2 regions of the Jeotgalibaca dankookensis genome follow, and region 2 is predicted to be linked to the other one. Evidence: a T-box and tRNA genes for the amino acid it is inferred to sense, from the RefSeq annotation. Region 2 holds a T-box; the other holds one or more tRNA genes.

Region 1 (10,951 bases), 970 kb from region 2:
TTGTGGCAAAACTTTTTCTTGGTTAATTCTTACCAAGAAAGCCTTTTCGGCATCTTCTGTCAATGTATAATGGTTATTTTCAGCTTGTTTTTTAGCAATAGCTAGTAACTCGTAATCTGTAAAATCATCAAAATTAATTTGCATATTTATACGACTGGATAACCCAGGATTTGATTTTAATAGTTCCTTCATACCATTGTCATAACCTGCCAAAATAACAATGAAGTCTTTACGATAATCTTCCATCGCTTTAATCAAGACTTCGAGTGCTTCTGAACCATAATCAGACTGGTCACTCTTTCCTGAAGCTAATGAGTAGGCCTCATCAATAAAGAGCACACCACCCTTAGCAGATTCGATTGCTTCACGTGTTTTTTGAGCTGTCTGTCCCATGTAGCCACCAACTAAATCAGAACGATCTACTTCAACTAATTGACCCGTTTCTAAAATACCTAAAGCTGCAAAAATATCCCCTAAAATTCGCGCAACTGTTGTTTTTCCGGTTCCGGGATTTCCTGAAAAAGCGAAATGGTAGCTAGCCTCTTCTTTTTTTTCAATTGACAGCATGTAAGCACGACGTTTGTCATACTCCATTAATTTAACAATTTGATTTACTTCCCGTTTTACCTCGTCTAAACCAACTAGCTGATTGAGTTCTTCCAATGAATGCTCTAAAGAAGGCTTGGTTTTTTTATAAGGTTGACTCGGTTCAAAATTAAAAAAGTCTCCAGACTGTTCGCGTTTATTCTTATTCGGTTGCATGCTCGCAATTAAGGAAGCAACCTTTGCTGTACTGGGTGATAATGGGCGCGTTTGTTTTAAATACTCAAACATTTTACGACATTCTTCAAAGTCACCATGAATGTAATAGGCATAAACGCGGTCGTATTCAATATCATCATCGTAGCCATATTTTTCTGACTCAGCAATCGCTGCTAGTATAGTTTCAACTGGCGCTTCTTTTTGAAGTAATATTTTCGTTTTTAAACGGTGAGAGGCGTAAGTTTTAGGCCGTTCCTTCAAAATCCCTTCGATTAACTCTAGGGATTTATCTAACTGATTCCGACCAAAAGCCATTTCAGAAAGGATTTTGGCTGCTTCCCAATTAGAGGAATTAGCTTCATAAGCACGCGCTGCTAAATGTTCTGCATCTTGCGGAAGTTTTAAATGGTTATAAAGTTGTGCTAATAATACTAAGTAATTATCTTGCGTAGGCTTAAGATCAACCGCTTTTTGAGAAAACGCCATTGCTTTTTGGTAGTCATGCCGTTTGAAGTAACTTAAACCCAATAAATAATTAACTTGTGGGTGATCGGGATAGGCTTGAAATGCTTCCCGTAAGGCAGGTAAACTACTCAAGGCCATATTTCCTTTAATATTATATTCCATTCCCCGTAAGCGTTCTTCCATAGCTGTTATACCTGCTTCTTTATCAATCAAGTGCACGGTTCCGCCTCCTTTCATTTACTGTTATTTAATAAAATAAACTGTTCTAGTATCCTTACTCATTTTATCATATCTATTCTTTCTTTACCTTATTATAGCTTTGATTTTTTAAGGAGTTAGCAAACTGATACACATATCCAGACTGTCTACTTTTTTTACAATGGGATTATAACTAAATTAATGTTATCATTAAGGTATAAAAAAAACGTTTTATTGATAATAAGAAAGGAGCTTCATTATGTTCTTAAACCGTACAGATGCTGGCAAACAGCTAGCCGAAAAGTTACAGGCATACAAAAATCAAGAGGTCGTTGTTTTTTCCTTATCTCATGGTGGTGTTCCCATAGGTATTGAAGTCTCCAAAGTATTAGACGCACCATTAGAATTAATTTTTACAAAAAAAATAAAACATCCTTATAATCCCGTTTATGCCATTGGCGCGATATCGGAAAATGGTATGTCCATTTATAATGACTCAGAGATTGCTAAAGTAGAAGATGAGTGGTTGGAAAATGAAGAAGCAAAATTAAAGAATGAAATTAAGTATAGACGCTACAAATTTGGAGACATCAAACATTTTGCAACTGGTAAAACTGCTATTATTGTTGACGATGGCATTGCAACAGGTTTTACCATGTTAGCTGCTATTGACGATGTTAAGAAGCAAAATCCAAGTAAGATTGTAGTTGCAATCCCTGTTGTGCCAGAGCAAATGGCTCAAAAATTAGACCAAGAGGTTGATGAAGTCGTAGCCATTGACCGGACACGAACCTACCAAGGTTCTGTCAGTGCTTATTATGAACAACTAGAAAAACTTTCTGACGAAGAATTACTCGAGCGCCTTGAATTAATGCGGAGCTCTGATAAGATTTAACCGAGGTGAAAAAATGAAAGAAATCAGTTTGAATGATACGGTTTATGATACTGTCAGCAAACATCCAGAGGTTCGTGAAGTGATTGTCGGACTGGGCTTTAGTCCGCTCCGGGATGATAAAATGTTACAGACTGCTGGAAGGATGATGACACTCGGCAAGGCGGCTAAACAATTTGGTATCTCCTATGAAACCATTGTTACAACGATGCAAAATAACGGTTTCCAAGTGAAGGAGAAACATTTATGATAGAAGAATTAAAAAACAAACGTTCCAAGGAATTCGAAGAAAGACAAGCGGTGTTAAAAGATTTAATTACACGTCTACATGCGAATGAAGACGAAGAGGTAATCAAAAAAGAATTTAAACAGCATTTTAACAATGTGAGTGCTTTTGAAATTTCCGTAATGGAACGGCGATTAATGTCACAAGGTATTGAAGCAGAAGAAATTATGCGTCTGTGTAACGTTCACGCTTCCCTTTTTAATGGCTCCATTGAAGCTGTTTACGAAAATAGTGAAGAAGTCGATAAACCTGGACACCCTATTCGCGTTTTGAAAGAAGAAAATTTAGCGATTGAAAGTGCGCTGGACCGCATTGATAAGCTCTTAGCCGTTTACTTGCCTGATCCGGATGCGGAATTGAAAAAGGGGCTATTGAGACAGCTAGATATCCTCTGGGAAATTGATAACCATTATGCTCGCAAAGAACATTCTTATTTCCCAATCATGGAGCGTTATGGTTTGTTGGCGCCACCGAAAGTTATGTGGGGAGTAGATGATCAAATTCGCGATTTAATTCGCGATTTTCGTCAAGCCATCTCTGATGATAAGTTGGAAGGGTTAAACTTTGAAACGGTTAAATATGAAATTGAAGAAATGATTGTGAAGGAAGAAGAAATTATGTTACCGATGATTTCTCCTTTCTTTAATGAAGACGACTGGATTTCTATTGCCGAAGAGTCAGATGAAATTGGGTATTGCATCATTAAACCAGAAGTAAAATGGACGCCTCAACGGGCATCCTTTGAATCTTCTGATGCTTTGGACGATGATACTATCTCTTTAGATACGGGGTATCTAACACACAAAGAATTACAAAAGATTTTAGATTTACAACCGTTAGAATTAACGTTTGTAGATGCCAATGATATTGTTAAATATTTTAATAATGGCCCCGGAGAAAAACTTCTCCCCCGGACGCAAAATGCTATTGGTCGTGAAGTCTATAATTGCCATCCACCTAAAAGCCAGCCTATTGTACGCCAATTAATTGCCGACTTTAAAGCAGGTAAAAAAGAGATTGAACAATTGTGGTTCCGTATGAAAGGAACTTATATTATGGTTAGTTATGCAGCTGTTCGCGATGACGATGGCACTTATATGGGAACTTTAGAATGGGTACAAAATATCGAAAATATCATTGATATTGATGAAGAAAAACGGACAATCGAATAGATTGTCTGTTTTTTTGATTAAGATAACATCTCTAACTTATCATTCAACTTTTGGTAAATGGTTTTCATGAACGGTTCAGTAGACAATACAACTGCTTGGTCTCGTTCCACCCAGTCTAAGGCACTATTTTCATCTGATTTTATAACTAGAGATTCTCTTTCGTCTGCTTGTAGTAAATAGGTAACATTAAGATGCAAGTGCTCTGCAATTTTTTCGCCTCTTTTTTCATGCGCCGGTACATCTAGAATTTCTAGTGCATAAATCTCTTCACGCAGTGCTTTTAAACTCTCTAAACCAGTCTCTTCATTTGCTTCTTTTAAAGCAACGCGAAGAAAATTGGCGTCCCCGTCTACATGCCCACCTACCCATGCCCAAGAGTCATAAATATTATGATACGCCATAACTACTTTTTTTAAATTTTGATTGACAATCCATGCCGAGGCTGTAAAATGCGCTAATTTATTTTCACGTGTCAATAAATCTTGGTAAGTATCAATATACTCTAACATACGAGCTTTATCAGTTCTTTCTTGTTCATTATAAGGTTGATAAGCCATAATCTCTTGACGAATATCCATTTGAACACTTCCTTTTCATCTATTTATTTCATTATAGGAACACACGTTCGCTTTGTCAATTTAAAAATAAGGAAAGAATGGGATTTGAACCGCTCCCTTCTTCCCTTCAATTTATAAAATAATAACGCTAATTAAAAAACTGATTAGTAAAATTGCAATAGGTACGGTAATAATAAAAGCAGTAATCCCTACAAGCGTGCGATCTTCTCGCCAAACAATAGCAATTAAGTTACCTACAACACTCACAAAAGCAGCTAGCATCCCTGTTAACGCAAAAAGAAAAAGAATCCAATCCATAGTCGAATGGGTCAATTGATTGCCACTACCAAACCGTGGTTCTAAATAAGCAACGAGCCCCCAACTTATTAGAAAATAGATTATTCCCCAAACGGATATTTTCCCCAATTTTGTTTGCGGAAGAATGTATTTTTTCATCTTGTTTCCTCCTTTTATTGTTTGGTACTGCTCCCATCTTGATAATTAATTTCATAACCATCTTGAATATTGAAAATATAAACATTGAAGTATAAGCCATCATCTTCTACTGATTGTGCCATCATATGGACCCCTCGTGCTACTAATTCTTCATCGCGAAAAACAGGTTGGACCTTATAGCGTACGTGGTGGCCAGTTTGCTCTAAGTAATAAGCAATATCGTTTTCAAAACGTAACATGTGTGGGTTATTTAAACTCCTTGTACCCGTCATTAAATTACGAATATTATTATTTTCACCCGTCAGTTGAAAACCAATCAGATGACTCCGATTATATAGCCATTGACCATTTTCGAGTTCCCTTTGGTTCCAACCAGATGGGTCAATATATAAACTCTCGCGCTCAGTCGTGGGATATAAATCCGTACTTAACATCGCATGAGCCGGACCGACCCGATTAAAGCGATCAATTTCACTGAACGATTGCCAACTTCCATCTTCGAGAGATAATTCATCAGGCGTGAATTCAGGAACATTATTATTAATTTCAATCACTTGATTGACGCCATCATACTCCAGATAAGTTAACTCTGATTCTGGGATGGATTCGGTCATAAAAATTGATTCAACAAACTCTTCTATAACCGGAATTGGTTGCGTTAAAAGTACAAAAAAGGTTGCGGAAACAGTTAAGATGGCTGTAATCACTTTCAATTTTATATCTAATTCATCTTTCTTTTTTCGTGATCTAGCCATTTTTTATCCTTTCTCAAAACCTTCATCGCGTAAATAACCTTCACACGCTTCTTTCGTTTTAAAGACAGCCTCTACTTGACCATCTGGTAATAAAATAGTCCATACAGGATTTTCATAAGTGAGTTGCAAGCGATCACCATTTATATGCACCCAGTCTTCAAAGTAACCATCTTCATAGCCATCTTCAGTCTTTTTGAGGTGAGCAATCGCCTTTTCAACCCACTCGCGAATTTCTTCTTCATCTTCATCAAGTACGGATACATATCCTTTTTGTGTCTCTTCCTTTGGTAAATAGCCAGCATAAATTAACGCATTTCCGTTTGGATGCAAAAATCGGACAACCGTGGTTTTGGCAACCGCACTTTCTTTAAAATGATAATTTAATCGGTTTAGAGACACTGGAACGGCTTCTAATTCTTCATAACTGTCAAAAATTCTCTTTTTCTCTTCAAATGATAAGGGCATTTTTTCCACCTCTTCTAATGTGATACACCATTGGTATTATAGCAGAAATCGAAGCGTCTGTTTAGGACCTCTCCGATTTGCCGTTTAAATATAATAAAGATTCTCTGATGGGTATTCCGGGTCACTTGTAATATCGATCCCTAGATTGCGTAAAATTTGTTCGTCATCTTTTTTCAGCATAACAGTTGAATGGGCTTGAACGCCTTCTAACTCATAGAGTTTATTGTAGCACATTTGGGCGGTTGGGTTGGTAACTGCACTAATGGCAAGAGCGATTAGAATTTCATTGGCATTGAGTACGGGGCGGCGATTTCGCAACACATCAGATTTTGTCTTTTGAATGGTTTCAAGAATAGCTAAAGAAAGTAGAGGGATTTCATCTGCAACATTGGCTAGTTGTTTAATCGAATTTAAAATAGCCGCAGAAGAAGAATCCATTAAGTTAGAAGTACGTCCTGTTACGATTTGACCATTTTTTAGTTCAAAAGCAATGACGGCAGGTGTCTCGTTTGTTTCTGAACGTTTCCGACAGCGTTTGGCATAGTCTCTAGCCGGTTGTACTGCTGGGCGATCCGTTTGTTTTAAATTGGCTTGATCTAGCAAAATTTGCATGCTTGAAACAATATCTTTCCCTAACAAACCTTTTTTATAGTCACATTGAACAGTAAAACTTCTCCGAATGATTTCTTGGTTTGATGCTTCACGTACCACTTCATCATCTACAATACCAAAGCCTACTCGGTTTACACCCATATCCGTTGGCGATTGATAAATGGATTCTTTTTTGGTGATTCTTTCGATAATTCTTTTGATGACCGGAAAGATTTCAATATCACGGTTATAATTAACCGCTACTTCTTTGTAAGCCTCAAAGTGAAAATTATCAATCATGTTCATATCTTTTAGATCAACCGTTGCTGCTTCATAAGCCATATTCAACGGATGTTTCAGACTGATATTCCAAACAGGAAAGGTTTCGAACTTGGAATAGCCTGCAGAGCGGCCTTGTTGATTTTCATGGTAAAGTTGATTTAAACAAGTTGCCAATTTGCCGCTTCCCCCACCTGGCGCAGTCATCACTACAATCGGTTTGGTTGTTTCAATATAGGGGTTAGAGCCAAATCCTTCTTTACTAACAATCATGTCAACATTTGAGGGATACCCTTCAATACTTTTATGAGTATAGACTTTCATATCGCGCTTTTCCAATTTATTTATAAATAATTTGGTATTCGGTTGACCATGGTAGCGCGTAATAACCACACTATTAACCGAAAGTCCTAAACTTCTAAATTCATCGATTAAACGGAAAACTTCCATATCATAAGTAATTCCGTAATCCCCACGAATTTTATTCCGTTCAATATCACCTGCATAGACACAGATAACGATTTCTGCTTTGTCGGATAAGCGTTGTAAGATTTTAATTTTAGCATCTTCATCAAACCCGGGGAGGACACGTTTTGCGTGTTTGTCACCAATGATTTTTCCACCAAATTCCAAATATAATTTATCATAGTGGCTAACGCGCTCTGCAATATAGCGACTCTGCTCTTCGACATATTTTTTAGAATCAAAACCTATTTTATTCATTATTTACCTCCTCGAAATTCCTTAACTCTATCTATTATATCCTTATTCTGATTGATGGCAATGTCTTAATTTAAAGTTGACAAATCTGCGTTTCTAACGGTATACTAGTACTGTTACTTCCTCATTTTGAGCCGTTAGTTCAGCGGGAGAATGCTTCCTTGACAGGGAAGAGGTCACAGGTTCAAATCCTGTACGGCTCATACTTAATCAAAGCCTTGTAATGCCGTTAGAGCGGACATTACAAGGCTTTTTTCATTCCCATTCCTGATAATTCTCAAAGGTTTTTTGATAATCTTTAATGATACTGGTTTTGCGTGTTTTAAGCACAGCAATTGCACCTAACAATTGATCGGGTTCATCCGTTAAATCACACTCTTCTTTTTGACGTTCCATAGCCTCTTCAACCGGTTCATAAGGCGCTGCTTGTTTTATTTCATTTAAAATTTTATAGATTTGTTTGCGCATCCGTTCCATCCGAATAGGTTCTGCAGCTTTAATTTCTTCTAAATGTGCCAGAACAACTCGAAAATGCAGATGACGTGTCATTCGCCCATCTTTTACATGCACATATTCCTTATTGAATGGTGAGACTCCTTGAGCTTGTCCATGAATTTGGTACCATCCATCATAAATTTCCCAAACGCCTTCTGGATCGTCCGGTTGAAAATCCCGTTTTAATTTAAAGGTTGGGTCCTCACCAGTAATTTCGGCTACCCACCTTTTTTCATCCGAGGTGTTTGGCATGAGTTGCAGTATTTGTGGTTTCATTTGGTCACATCCTTCTTTACTTGTCTCTTCTAGTTTACACCAAATGACTCTTTATAGTAGGAAAAATCTATTCGAATATGCGAATGGATTTAAATAGAAAACGGCTTCAGTTTGGTAGCATCAAGATTGCTACCGTCTACCGCATGTGATATATTTAAGGTATAAAAACGATTGCATCGATCGGTAAAAGAAAAGAGGGATGTTTATGGCACGAGGTGGAGGCCGCGGAGGAGGTGGCGGTGGCTCATTTGGCGGCGGCGGTATGCGCGGAGGAGGTGGCTCCTTCGGTGGTGCCCGTGGCAGTGGCGGTCGCAGCAGTCTAGGAGGTCGCGGTGGTGGCTCATTCGGCGGTGGTTCAAGTGGCGGCCGTGGTGGAAGCGGTGGCGGAATATTCGGTGGTGGCTACGGTGGACGCCCCATACGTACAGGGCCTATATTTATCAATAACTCTGGTAGAAGACGCCGCTATGGTGGTGGTCCCAATAATTCACCCGGTGGTTCTTCTGGTTGTGGTTCTCTCGTTCTAATCGGTTTTATTTTGATATTAGCTTTTGTTTTTATCAGTTCGATTGGAAATAGCGGATCAAACAGTAGCTCATCTATTGCGCCATCAACGATTGAGCGTCAGCCTTTACCGGCTGGTTCTGTTAATGAAACAGATTATTTCACAGATGATGCGAGTCCCAAATGGATTACGAACGATAGCCAGCTAAACAGTGGTCTTCGTTATTTCTATAAAAAAACGGGCGTTCAACCACACTTATACATTACAGACTCCATTAATGGCTCTTCAAATGCAAGTTATGAACAAGTTGAAGCTTTTGCAAATGACCTCTATGATGAGCTCTTTACAGATGAAGCACATTTGTTACTAGTTTTTTATGAAGGGATTCCAAACCAATATATCTCACATTACGTAACTGGCACCCAAGCTAAACAAGTCATTGATTCAGAAGCTGGCAGTATTTTGCTCGATTATATCGATCGCAACTACTATGATAGCAGCTTGACAGACGAACAGTTTTTCAGTCGTTCCTTTGAGGAAGCAGCTGACCGTATGATGGAAGTAACTACTTCACCTTGGATTCCGGTCCTCATCATATTTGGGGTTGGCGGTATTGTGATTGTTCTTTTCATCTGGTGGCGTAAACGTAAAGAACAAGAAGCGATTAAAGCCAAACAAACAGAAGAAATGCTTAACAAACCAATCGATACCTTTGGTACAGACTCTTTAGCAGATGAACTAGCAAAAAAATATTCAGACGATGATAAAAAATAATAAAAAAACTCAAGGGGGAAATAAATAATGGCAATTTTAGGACGCTTTTCAGATATTATCAGTGCAAATGTCAATGCAATCATTGACCGAATGGAAGAACCAGAAAAAATGATTGATCAATATCTTCGGGATATGATGGAAGACTTGGCGGAAGTAAAACAAAGTACAGCTGGTATCATGGCTGAGGAAACTCGTGCAAAACGCGAGATTGACCAAAACGAAGCAGAAGTAAACAAATATAACCAACTCGCTAAAAAAGCTTTGGAAGCTAATAACGAAGATGATGCGCGTATTTTCCTTTCTAAAAAACAAGAACTTGAAAGTGTCGGTGCTGGCTTAGCAACGAGTTATGCGGCTGCTCATGAAAATGCTGTTAAAATGCGTCAAATGCACGATAAGTTAGCAAAGGATATTGAAACATTACGCCAACGTCGTGCTATGATTAAAGGCAAACTTTCTGTTGCGAAAGCGCAAGAAACTTTAAATGATGTTTCAGACAATGTAACCAAATCTGAAAGTGCGATGGGGTCATTCAGTCGAATGGAAGACAAAGCCAATCGTTTACTAGACGAAGCAAACGCTATGTCTGAACTTAATTCTGAACCAATGGATTCCGCTAAAGCGCTAGAAGAAAAGTATGCAAACCAAACTTCAGCTGCAGTTGAAGATGAATTGGAAAGAATGAAAAAAGAATTAGGAAAATAATTATAAATAAGAAGTGGCTGAGACAAATGTCTCAGCCACTTCTTATTTATAATTAAAGATAAGATACCGTTATTCCTTTATTCAAATGGATAGGTTAATCCCCATTCTTTGCGTACTTCATCCATAATTTCTAATACATCAACCGTTTTTTCAAGTGTATGGTTTTGTTCTTTATTTAAAATCATTTGGGTAAAATTAGCTATTTCATAGTTTAAAGCTTGTTTAGAATCTCCCGCTTGAATAACTTGTTCTTGCCCCTCATTACTTGTAAAGCGCGCTTCAGATGCACGCGGATAATCAGTAATAGTTAAAAAACCTTTTTCAAAAGCTACCACACCATGTTTAGGCATTTTGGCACGGAAAGTGAGCGAGACAGTTGCCATTTCATTTTCAGCATTACGCATAATGATTGCTGATGTCTCATCAACACCTGATTGATGCAAGTTGCCCATTGTCTTCACTTCAGTCGGTTTACTTGTCAGGAATTGGCGTACAAATGAGAGTGCATACGTTCCAATATCAAACAGAGCTCCCCCCGCTAAGTCTTTATTGAAAAAATAAAGCGAAGGATCTTCCTCTTTGAAACTGCCAAAAGAAG
Region 2 (10,951 bases):
AAGCACTTCTTTTGTCATTTCGATGTACCAATCACAATAATCATCCCAAATGAAATGATAAAGTGTCTTACCAGCTTCTCCAAATTCAAACTTATCAAAGAGTTCGGTAACTTTTTCAATGGTTCGATTTAACTTAGAAAGGATCCATTTATCAGCCAGTGTTTTCTCCCCTGAGATATCAATCTGATTGTAAGTTAATCCGTCCAAGTTCATTAGTACATAGCGACTGGCATTCCAAATTTTATTAATAAAGTTCCAAGATGCATCCATCTTTTCATAACTAAAGCGCACATCTTGCCCTGGCGCCGAACCATTGGCTAAGAACCAACGCAAGGCATCGGCTCCGTATTGTTCAATGACTTCCATTGGATCAATACCATTTCCTAATGATTTACTCATTTTACGTCCATCTTCATCACGTATCAAGCCATGAATCAAAACGTTCTCAAATGGTGCTTGGTCAGTAAATTCGAGTGATTGGAAAATCATCCGACTGACCCAGAAGAAAATAATATCATAACCGGTCACCAAGGTACTGGTTGGGAAATAACGCTTAAAGTCAGCAGATTCTTCATCCGGCCACCCCATCGTTGAAAATGGCCATAGAGCAGAACTAAACCAAGTATCCAAAACATCTGGATCTTGTTCCCAGTTTTCTATATCCGCTGGTCCCTCCATTCCGACAAACATTTCTCCTGTTTCTTTATGATACCAAGCTGGTATTTGATGTCCCCACCACAATTGACGCGAAATAACCCAATCATGGACGCCTTCCATCCACCGCATAAAGGTTCCTTCAAATCGTTCCGGGAAAAAATTAACTTTATCATCTGTCGTTTGGTTTGCCATCGCCGATTCAGCTAGTGGTTGCATTTTTACAAACCATTGGGTTGAAATACGTGGTTCTACTACTACGTCTGTTCGCTCCGAATGACCTACACTGTGAACCATTTCTTCAACTTTAACTAAAAGTCCTAATTCTTCCATATCTTTTACAATCGCTTTACGCGCTACAAAACGATCCATACCTTGGTATTTCCCTGCTAATTCATTCATCGTTGCATCTTTATTCATAACAACTAGTTGTTGTAAATCATGGCGTAAACCAATTTCAAAGTCATTAGGATCGTGAGCCGGGGTAATTTTAACGACACCCGTTCCAAATTCTCGATCAACATAGTCGTCTGCTATAATTGGAATTTCGCGGTTAACTAATGGCAGCATAATTGATTTACCAATTAGTTGGTTATAACGTTCATCTTCTGGATGAACCGCCACGGCAGTATCTCCTAACATTGTCTCAGGACGCGTTGTTGCTAATTCTAAATAGCCCGTTCCATCCGCTAAAGGGTAGCGGAAATGATAGAAAGCACCATTGACATCTTTATGAATCACTTCGATATCCGAAAGTGCCGTTTGTGCTTTTGGATCCCAGTTAATGATATAAGCGCCACGGTAAATGAGCCCTTTTTCATAAAGTTTGACGAAGACTTTTCGAACCGATTCAGATAACCCTTGGTCTAAGGTAAAACGCTCACGGTCATAATCAACAGAAATACCCATTTTTTCCCATTGGTCACGGATAACACTGGCATAGTCCTCTTTCCATTCCCATACTTTGTTAACAAAAGCTTCTCGACCTAAATCATAGCGAGAAATGCCTTCTTTAGCGAGTTTCTCTTCCACTTTAGCTTGCGTTGCAATTCCTGCATGATCCATACCTGGTAACCATAAGGTGTCATATCCTTGCATGCGTTTCATACGAATCAACATATCTTGTAAGGTAACATCCCATGCATGGCCTAAGTGTAAGCGGCCAGTGACATTTGGTGGGGGAATAACGATGGAGTAAGGTTTTGCCTCCATATTTCCATTTGGACGGAACAATTTATTGTGAACCCACTCTTGATATTTACCTTTTTCAACTTCTAAGGGTTGATATTTGGTTGACATACTTTCTTCTACTGTCATCATTTTCATCCTTTCATATTTAAATAAAAAAAACGCCCTGCAACTATGCAGGACGATTAACTCGCGGTACCACCTAAACTTATGGGCATACTCTACCCATCTCTCAATTTGATAACGGAGGTATCTCCGAGTAAAATTACACAGTTCCCCTTCATTTCACTTGCTCCTAGGCTACTTTCATCGCGTTCGTTAAAAAAGCTCTCACCATTCACTTTTTTCTCTGTGTAACGTTTACGAAATTACTTTTCCTAGTCCAATCGCATCTTTACTTAGATAGTCTATCATCAAATGAATCATTTTTAAAGTAAATCTTTTGCCGCACCTATTGCTGCATCGTAGTTTGGTTCCTCAACCATTTCTGGAACAATTTCTTTGTAAGCTAATAGCCCATCTGCTGTAATCACAAAAACGCTACGCGCTAGTTTATCTAAACTTGGCATATTAATTCCAAATGCTTGGCCAAACTCACCCTTATCGTCAATCCACATTTCCATGTCTAAACCTTGTGCTGCGCACCAGTTGTTCAATTCTTCCTTGGTGTTTCTAGAAACTGAAATAAGTTGGATATTATCAATATTAGCAGCCTTTTCATTAAAGGTGCGTGTTTGTTGGTCGCATACACTTGTATTGATGTCAGGGAAAACGCTCAATATTGCTAATTGACCTTTTAAGGTCTCATTACTCACCGTTTCACCTTTGATAGTTGTTAATGAAAATGAGGGAATAGCTTCCCCTACTGTTGGTACGGTACCTTCTAGTGGAATTGCTTGACCTTTACGTGTAATTTCCATAATTATTCCTCCTTAAATGATTTAATTCTATTATACCAATAAAAGGTACAATTGTAAGAAATAACACTTCTTATAGTAAGGCAGAATAGTCTCGGCCTTTTTCGCTTGAAGACAATTGCTCATTCATTTTAGTCACAATCATGCCACCCACACTCCGCTCAACCAATCCGGAAATATCTAACAGCTGCTCAAAGCGATGAATTTTATCGAAATGCGGACGTGTTTTGGGGGCACGTGGCGCAAATAACGTACAACAATCTTCAAAGGGTTGAATTGATAAGTCGAAGGTATCAATTCTTTTAGCTAACGCAATGATTTCATTTTTATCCATAGTTGCGAGGGGCCGGATAATCGGCGTGCAAGTTACTTCGTTAATAACCGCCATACTGTCTAAGGTTTGAGAAGCAACTTGTCCTAAACTTTCGCCATTAAAAATAACAGTATGCTTCTTTTTTGCACGCACCTTATCCGTTATTCGCAACATCATACGTCTTGTAATCGTCATGGCATATTCATCGGGTATTTTAGCTTTTATTTCTTCTTGTATTTCAGTAAAAGGAACTTCAATAAAAGAGATTTCTCCGCCAAATCGTGTTAATTTTGTCGTTAAATCTTGTGCTTTTTTCAAAGCTTGAGGACTGGTATAAGGGGGGCTGTGAAAATGCAAGGCTTCAATTTGAACGCCGCGTTTCATCGCCAAATAGCCTGCAACAGGAGAGTCAATACCTCCAGAAAGCATCAGCATACCGCGACCATTTGATCCTACTGGTAATCCGCCAGCTCCAGAATAAGTTTCTGTACTCACTAAAAAATAATCTTCTTTTACATCAAAACGAATTCGTATCTCAGGATTTTTCATTTTAACCCGCAGGTCCGGATATGCGTCTAATATAGCTGCTCCCAATTTTGAATTTATCCAAGCAGTGTCATGTTCATAGGTATGGTCAGATCGACGGGTGTCCACTTTAAAGGTGGTCCCTGCTTTGGCTTTTTTACCTAATGCTTCGACAATAAAAGTTTGTGCCCTTTCGTAGTCACGTGGTAAGACATAAACAGGTGAAAAATTAGCTATCCCAAATATGTCTTTTAAGCGTTCGATTACAGCTGCTTCATCTTCTCCATTTAAATTAAGAAATATAAAGTCATGTGTTGGCTTCACTTCAATTTGAGGAAAAGCGAATGTCGCTTGTCGTATATTTCTAGTTAATTGTTGGACAAACCTCTTTTTATTTTTACCTTTCGTTGATAATTCTCCAAAACGAATTTGGATACGTGTCTCCATTTGTCATTCCTTCTTACTTTTGTATTTTTTTAAATTTTCTATGTAACTGATCAAATATTTTTTTAAAGTCCTCGACTTCTTCGACCGTATTGTCTTTTGACAAACTGATGCGTACGGCGCAACGCGACCAACTATCACAAACTCCCATAGCCTGTAACGTAGCCGGTGTATCACTTTTTTTACTTGCACAAGCACTTGTCGTTGAAAGGATGACTCCTGCATCTTCAAACGCATGAACCATAACTTCCCCTCGGACATCGCGCATCGCAAAGCAAATGATATGTGCGGCCCCTTCTACACCACTAAATAATCGGACATCTGCAAATGATTTTAAAAACTTCATAAGTAAATCACGCAATTTCTTTTCATGTTGACGGGTTTCCAGATTATCTTCAATTGTAATTCGAAGAGCACGAGCGGTCGCTGCTATACCTGGCAAGTTCTCAGTAGAGCTTCTTTCGCCCGACTCTTGTCCACCACCACTTAACAATGGCGCTAAACGTCGGCCTGCTTTCTTATAAACAATTCCTACTCCTTTTGGACCATTAAATTTGTGCGCAGATAGGACTAAAAAGTCAATACGCGAATGGGTAATGACTGCTCTCTGTTCAGTAACTGCTTGGACAGCATCCACATGGTAATGAATTCGTGGGTAGTGCTCTAGAATATCGCCTACTTCTTTAAGTGGTTGAACGGCACCTACTTCATTATTAACGGCTATTAAGGATACGAGGATGGTATCGGTGCGAATAGCGTGCTCTAAATCCGCAGTTGAAATGACACCACGTTCATTTACCGGGAGATAAGTTATTTCAAACCCTAGCTTTTCCAGTTGCTTCATAGATTTTGAAACTGCAGGATGTTCAACCGCAGAAGTGATAATATGTTTACCATGTGGGTATTTTTCCATAGCAGTTCCTTTAATCACCCAATTATCACCCTCGGTTCCCCCACTCGTAAAGTATATTTCCTGCGGGGAAACCTCTAGCAGACGTGCTACTTGTTGGCGTGCCTGTTGAAGGAGCTGGTCCGCATAGACACCTTCTTGATGCAAAGAAGAAGGGTTTCCAAAGACTTCCTCACTGACTTTAAAGTACGTTTCTAATGCTTCTGGAAATATTTTTGTTGTTGCACTATTATCAAAATAAATCATCGCTTAATCCTTTCTGTTTTTTACATAGCGAAAGCTGAGACATAAAACGCTATGTCTCAGCTTTACTTGTTTTATATAGAGGTCCCGTATATTTTAGGACTGACGCTTTTTGTCTTCACGATAACTTTTTTCTACCTTCTCAAATGCGCCTGATTCAATTTTATCTAACGCTTGCTTCATAATTGACATGGCACCTTCATAATCATACGAGACTTGGAAGAGTTGCATGGCTTCGCTTGTTGCACGCTCTATATCGGGATATTCTTGGCGATAACGATTTGCATATTGAATTAAGTATTCAGTCATATTTGCGTAATCCAATATTTCTTCCGTTCGTTTTTCTAGCATTTCGATGTCTTCTTTACACATTGTTGTTAATTTTTCAATTTCCTCGATATCGATTTTTAATCGATTTAATTTAGAGGACAACTCTTCAATACGGTTAGAGACTGAAAAGAATAAATCTAAGTACATAGGAGAAAGTCCTGGTAAATGCTGCTTTTCTAAAGTCCGTTTCATGTTGCGCATATTCATTTCAAAAGTATCGACAGCACTTTTTGCTTGTTTTTCACGATTACGTAAATTACTTAGCTTAGAGACAAAATCGGATTGTTCTTTATCAATTTGTGCTAATTTTTGAGAAACTTTTTCATAATAAGCTTTTGTTGCGGTATATGAGATTTGATGTTCACTCACCATTTTATCATGGTATCGGAGCACTTCATTTTCTGCAAGTAACTGTTCTTCATACTCTTGCGCACGACTTAATTCATTGTTGTTTAAGAAGAAGTTTTGAGAAACACGATCGATTTCAAGTAGCACATAGCGGTTACTTTGCATGACATGATCCATTTTACGAGAAAGGTTCGCTTGATGGCGATCAACAAACTCTTTGGCCTCCATCTCATTCTCCATAACTGTATAAGTTTCATCAATAATTTGTTCCGTTTTATCCATTTTTTTCCGTGCACCACTTACATCAGCTTGAGCTAGTGCTTTTTTTGCTTCTTTAAGAACCATTTCAATTTCATTAAATTTTTCTGGAACATTCACATGATCAAAAACATATTTATCGGCAATTAAACGATCATAGCCATCACGTAAGTCTTCGAGTTGCTCTTGATACTCTTCGTTAATTTGATTGTTTAATTCTGGTATTTCGGTCACAACTTCCTCAAGAACTGTTAAATCTTCATTGATACGATCAAGAATTTCTTTTGCTTCCATATGATCGCCTTCGTTTGTTAAAGAATTAAACTTGGTGAAATCGAGTTCCATATAGTTTAAGTTCTTCTCGAGTGTTTCAACAGCAGGCCCAAATGTAAAACTATGTGCGAGTAGTTGCTTGCGTATTTTATTATAACGTTCTTTGCTTTCTTCCAGCTCTTTGCGATTTTCTTGAGCGCTTTCTAGAAGTTCTTCAAGTGCGCGATTAACTTTTAAAACACTTGTTTCCGTCTCTTCAATTAGCTTGTTCGTATGGTCAATGGCTTGTTTTGCTTTTATAAATTTAAATTGTTGAATATTGTCTTCTGCTTTACTAAGTGTGGCTTCAATTTCAGGATATTGAAAACGTGTGATTGTCTGCCAAGTTGCCTGCCAACTTTCGTAAGTACGTCTTGTCTGTCCCGTTAAATTAAGGTTCTTTAAAGTATATAGATTATCCGCAACGGGAATTGTCATCATCTTATGCTTTTTTTTCTGTGTTTCTTTGATACGATTTGCTTGTTTGCGATTTAGATAGTAGACAATAGCATAGCCAACTAAAGCGACTACTAATATTCCTGCTAACCAGTAAAATAAGTCCATTTAAGAATCCTCCATCTAGTCTATTTTTGTTATGACTTCACTTTAACAAAACGACCATAGTGTCATCGTTTAGTATAGCATAGTTTTTTTTATAAAAAAAGTGACCGCTAAAGGAATAAGCGTGTTTCTTTTTAGATAACGATTTGCAAAAAGTATTGAATGATGGTATGATGGTGAATGTGTAAAATAATGCAGCGAAAATAGAGTTTCCGCGTCAACATTTTATCGCCTTTCGAGGTTCAATTGTGTACCCTGTCGGCTGCATAAGGTGAAGATTGAAGGATGAAATGCACGTACCTATTCTATTTTCATTATTATTTTACTCCAAAACTATTATTGGAGGAATAAAATTATGTCACGTTATACAGGTCCAAGTTGGAAAAAATCACGTCGTTTAGGAATTTCTTTAACAGGTACTGGGAAAGAAATTGAACGTCGTCCATATGCTCCAGGACAACACGGCCCAAACAGCCGCAGAAAAATGTCTGAATATGGTCTACAACTACAAGAAAAACAAAAACTACGCTTGATGTATGGTTTAAACGAACGTCAATTCGTTACAACATTCAATAAAGCAGGTAAAATCAAAGAAGGTAAACAAGGTGAAAACTTTATGATCCTTCTAGAACGTCGTTTAGACAACGTTGTTTACCGTCTGGGTTTAGCTACTACACGTCGTCAAGCACGTCAATTGGTAAACCACGGTCATATCAAAGTTGACGGCAAACGTGTTGATATTCCATCTTACCAAGTCTCAGTTGGACAAACAATTTCTGTTCGCGATAAATCTAAAGATTTAGTTATTATCCGCAGTGCAGTTGAATCATTGTTTGGTCGTCCAGACTTCATTACTTTTGATGCTGAAAAACTTGAAGGTTCTCTAAATCGCTTGCCAGTTCGTGACGAACTGACTGCTGATGTAGATGAGTCATTCATCGTTGAATACTACAACAAATTAGGCTAATAAGTATCTCAAGCAGAACCTTCGGGTTCTGCTTTTTTCGTATTTAAAAAAGCTTCGGGAAACTAAATCCCCGAAGCTCTTATTATTTGTAATTTTTGATAAAACTGATTACTAATTCTGCTGATTTTTTACCAGCCTTAATAATAAATTCATCAAAAGAGATAGATGCTTCTTCATCAGCACTATCTGAAATAGAGCGAATAACAACAAAGGGAACTTCTAGTAAATAAGCCGCTTGCGCAATTGAAGCACCTTCCATTTCAGTTGCACCTGCTTGGGGAAACTCTTTAAGAATTCGTTCAACTTCTCTTTTACTTGCCACAAACGAATCACTGGATACGATTAAACCTTTGTGAGGACTTAGACCGAGCAATTCCGCAGCTGCCATAAACGTTTTCACTGCCAGGCTGTCACTTTGATAGCTAACTGGCATTTGCGGCACCTGACCCTTAGCGTAGCCAAAGGCGGTTGCATCAACATCATGGTAACTTAGTTCATCAGCTACTAAAACATCTCCAACTTTTAAGCCCGGTTGTAAGCCCCCAGCAGACCCGGTATTAATAACGAGCTCCGGTTGGTAACAATCAATCATAAAAGCTGTTGCTAAAGCTGAATTTACTTTGCCGATACCTGATTGCGTCAGGACGACAGGTTTCCCCGCTATTTCACCACTTATATAAGATAAATGATGAATCTTTTCTTTTTTTTGATTTTCCATTTGTGCTAATAAAACCCGCGTTTCTTCTTCCATTGCTCCAATAATACCAATCATCTAACTTCCTCTTCCCTTACTAAATTACAAAAGCCAATACAAATACCAAAACAATAGCGATTATAACGGTGATAATAGCCCAATTATAAAAGGTATCTAGCTTTCTTCCTTGTTCTTTTTCTAAAAGGCGCTGTCCTGTTTCAATCGTTTTACCTGTATTGACGCTTCCTTTTCGCTGTTTTTTTCGCTTCAAACCTGCTTCGTTATTTTTCTTTTTCATCTATTTTTATCCCTGTTCTTTCATTCTTAATTGCCAATACAAGAGTGCGTAGAGAGTTTTGGCATCACAAATTTCTCCAGAAGCTTGCAAGGCTAATGCTTCTTCATAAGTACATTCTAATACTTCTACAAATTCATCTTCGTCTTGTGGCAAAGGATTTTCTACAAGCGATAACTCTTCTGCTAAGTAAATGGTAAATTTTTCATCCAAATAAGCCGGTGTCGGATACATAGTAACAATTGCTTCCCATTTAGCTGCTTGGTAATGGGTTTCCTCTTCTAATTCGCGTTTGGCAGCTTCTAGAGGGTCTTCATCTGTTGCTTCTAATTTACCAGCTGGAATCTCTACGACGGTTCGATCGAGGGGTTTGCGAAACTGGCGAACTAAAACCATTTTCCCATCTTTCGTAAAGGGAATCATTGCAACAGCACCTGGATGACGAATAATTTCACGAACAGATGTCCCACCGTTTGGTAAAGAAACTTCCAGGCGTTCTAAATGTACTAAGACACCATCAAAAATAACTTCTTTGCTAAGTGTTTTTTCTTCAAACTCCATACTAGCAACTCCCTTTTCAAAGTCTTTATTCTCATGATACCGTAATTAATAACAGGAATACAACCTGTAATCATCTCTTTCGTCATTATCTTAGTAAAATCATCCTTTTGACTGATGGCCTTAGTTCCCAATATGTTAAAATAAAGATAGATAAATATAAGTTTTATTAGGAGGAACAGAGATGTTGGCATCTATTAAAAATGTACTCTACTTTACCATTACGAATGTCATTTGTCTGATAGCATTAATCGTGCTCTTTTTCGGTTTTGGATTTGATTTTTTCACTTCGCTTGCCTTAACTTTTATTTTGGGCGCTTTTCTTTATCAAAAAGAGAAAATCAAGAATCCAAATACTACTCACCCTTCTTTAGAGCGTGTGAGCCCCGAAAAAGAAGCTTTCTATCAAGTAAAGGGATTAACAAAAGATGAGATGAATCTTTTCCGAAAAACTATGTATACAGCACGAATTGACATTTACGAAATAGAGAAAAACATTAAAAAAAACACCAAGCTTTTAGCTATAACGAGCCGTAACCATACCATGCCAGTACTAAAAGATTTTTTTAGACACATCGTTGAACAACCTAATCGTTTACACGATGTTAATACTTTTTTATACACGCAACTCCCCAATTTAAAAGAGTTAACCAGTCACTACATTGAAATAGATAGTCATCTTTCCAAGACAAAAGAAACTTATCAAATACTGGCTAAAAGCGCTGAAGCAATTGATGCACTTTGCCAACAAATAGAAAGTAGCTATCGTGACTTTATGGCTAATGACTTAAATCGTGCTGAAATAGAAATCGAACTTGCGAATTATGGACGTGAAAGCGATAATAATACTCAAGTTGTGAAAGAACCATCAGAAACTGAACTATAGGAGGAATAAGATTGGATAATGAACAGAAAGATGTCAACCAAGAATTAGAAGACTTATTAGCCAACCCTTTTACTGATCCCTTTGCTAATACAGACCAATTAGAAACAGAAAAAAATAAACTCATGAATACGAAAACAGTTGACCCACTGATTTCACGTTTGCCGGAGGAAAGCCAGCGACAAGCGCGAGCCTTAGCAGCCCAAATAGACGAAAAAAATATGTCTGCTATTATTAGCTACGGTGCAGCAGCTCAAAAAAAATTAGGTGACTTTTCACATTCCATGTTAGATCACGTTCAAAACCAAGACATTGGGGAGCTTGGAGACTCATTGAATGAACTCATGTTTAAACTGAACGAAGCTAGTCCCGCTGACTTACAAGCAGAAGACAAGAATATTTTTAGAAAAATGTTTGGTAAAGTTAGACAAAGTGTTTATGAAATTACAGCTAAATACCAACAAATTGGTGCGCAAATTGATAAAATTGCGATCAAATTGGAACACGAGAAAAACGGCTTATTAAATGATAATATTATTTTAGAACAACTT

The links. The T-box of region 2 lies ahead of BW727_RS02315 (valine--tRNA ligase). A T-box ahead of a tRNA ligase gene usually reads a tRNA of that ligase, here a tRNA-Val.
Region 1: it encodes a tRNA-Val, which carries the amino acid that the T-box ahead of BW727_RS02315 (valine--tRNA ligase) is inferred to sense. The anticodon was not compared.

Annotation. Positions count from the first base shown of each region.
Region 1 is NZ_CP019728.1:1,591,637-1,602,587, forward strand. It holds gene BW727_RS07815 (AAA family ATPase) at 1-1,446, opposite strand, end outside; gene BW727_RS07820 (phosphoribosyltransferase) at 1,685-2,320, shown strand; gene BW727_RS07825 (DUF1858 domain-containing protein) at 2,334-2,567, shown strand; gene BW727_RS07830 (DUF438 domain-containing protein) at 2,564-3,775, shown strand; gene BW727_RS07835 (NUDIX hydrolase) at 3,793-4,353, opposite strand; gene BW727_RS07840 (hypothetical protein) at 4,465-4,788, opposite strand; gene BW727_RS07845 (DNA/RNA non-specific endonuclease) at 4,803-5,543, opposite strand; gene BW727_RS07850 (hypothetical protein) at 5,547-6,008, opposite strand; gene BW727_RS07855 (DUF1846 domain-containing protein) at 6,093-7,601, opposite strand; tRNA gene BW727_RS07860 (tRNA-Val) at 7,730-7,801, shown strand; gene BW727_RS07865 (hypothetical protein) at 7,854-8,369, opposite strand; gene BW727_RS07875 (hypothetical protein) at 8,575-9,648, shown strand; gene BW727_RS07880 (PspA/IM30 family protein) at 9,676-10,353, shown strand; gene BW727_RS07885 (Gfo/Idh/MocA family protein) at 10,431-10,951, opposite strand, start outside.
Region 2 is NZ_CP019728.1:460,713-471,663, reverse strand. It holds gene BW727_RS02315 (valine--tRNA ligase) at 1-1,971, opposite strand, end outside; T-box leader at 2,017-2,238, opposite strand; gene tpx (thiol peroxidase) at 2,271-2,762, opposite strand; gene thiI (tRNA uracil 4-sulfurtransferase ThiI) at 2,833-4,044, opposite strand; gene BW727_RS02300 (cysteine desulfurase family protein) at 4,058-5,197, opposite strand; gene BW727_RS02295 (septation ring formation regulator EzrA) at 5,291-7,006, opposite strand; gene rpsD (30S ribosomal protein S4) at 7,359-7,970, shown strand; gene BW727_RS02285 (5'-methylthioadenosine/adenosylhomocysteine nucleosidase) at 8,053-8,742, opposite strand; gene BW727_RS02280 (hypothetical protein) at 8,762-8,962, opposite strand; gene BW727_RS02275 (NUDIX domain-containing protein) at 8,969-9,520, opposite strand; gene BW727_RS02270 (5-bromo-4-chloroindolyl phosphate hydrolysis family protein) at 9,702-10,403, shown strand; gene BW727_RS02265 (toxic anion resistance protein) at 10,415-10,951, shown strand, end outside.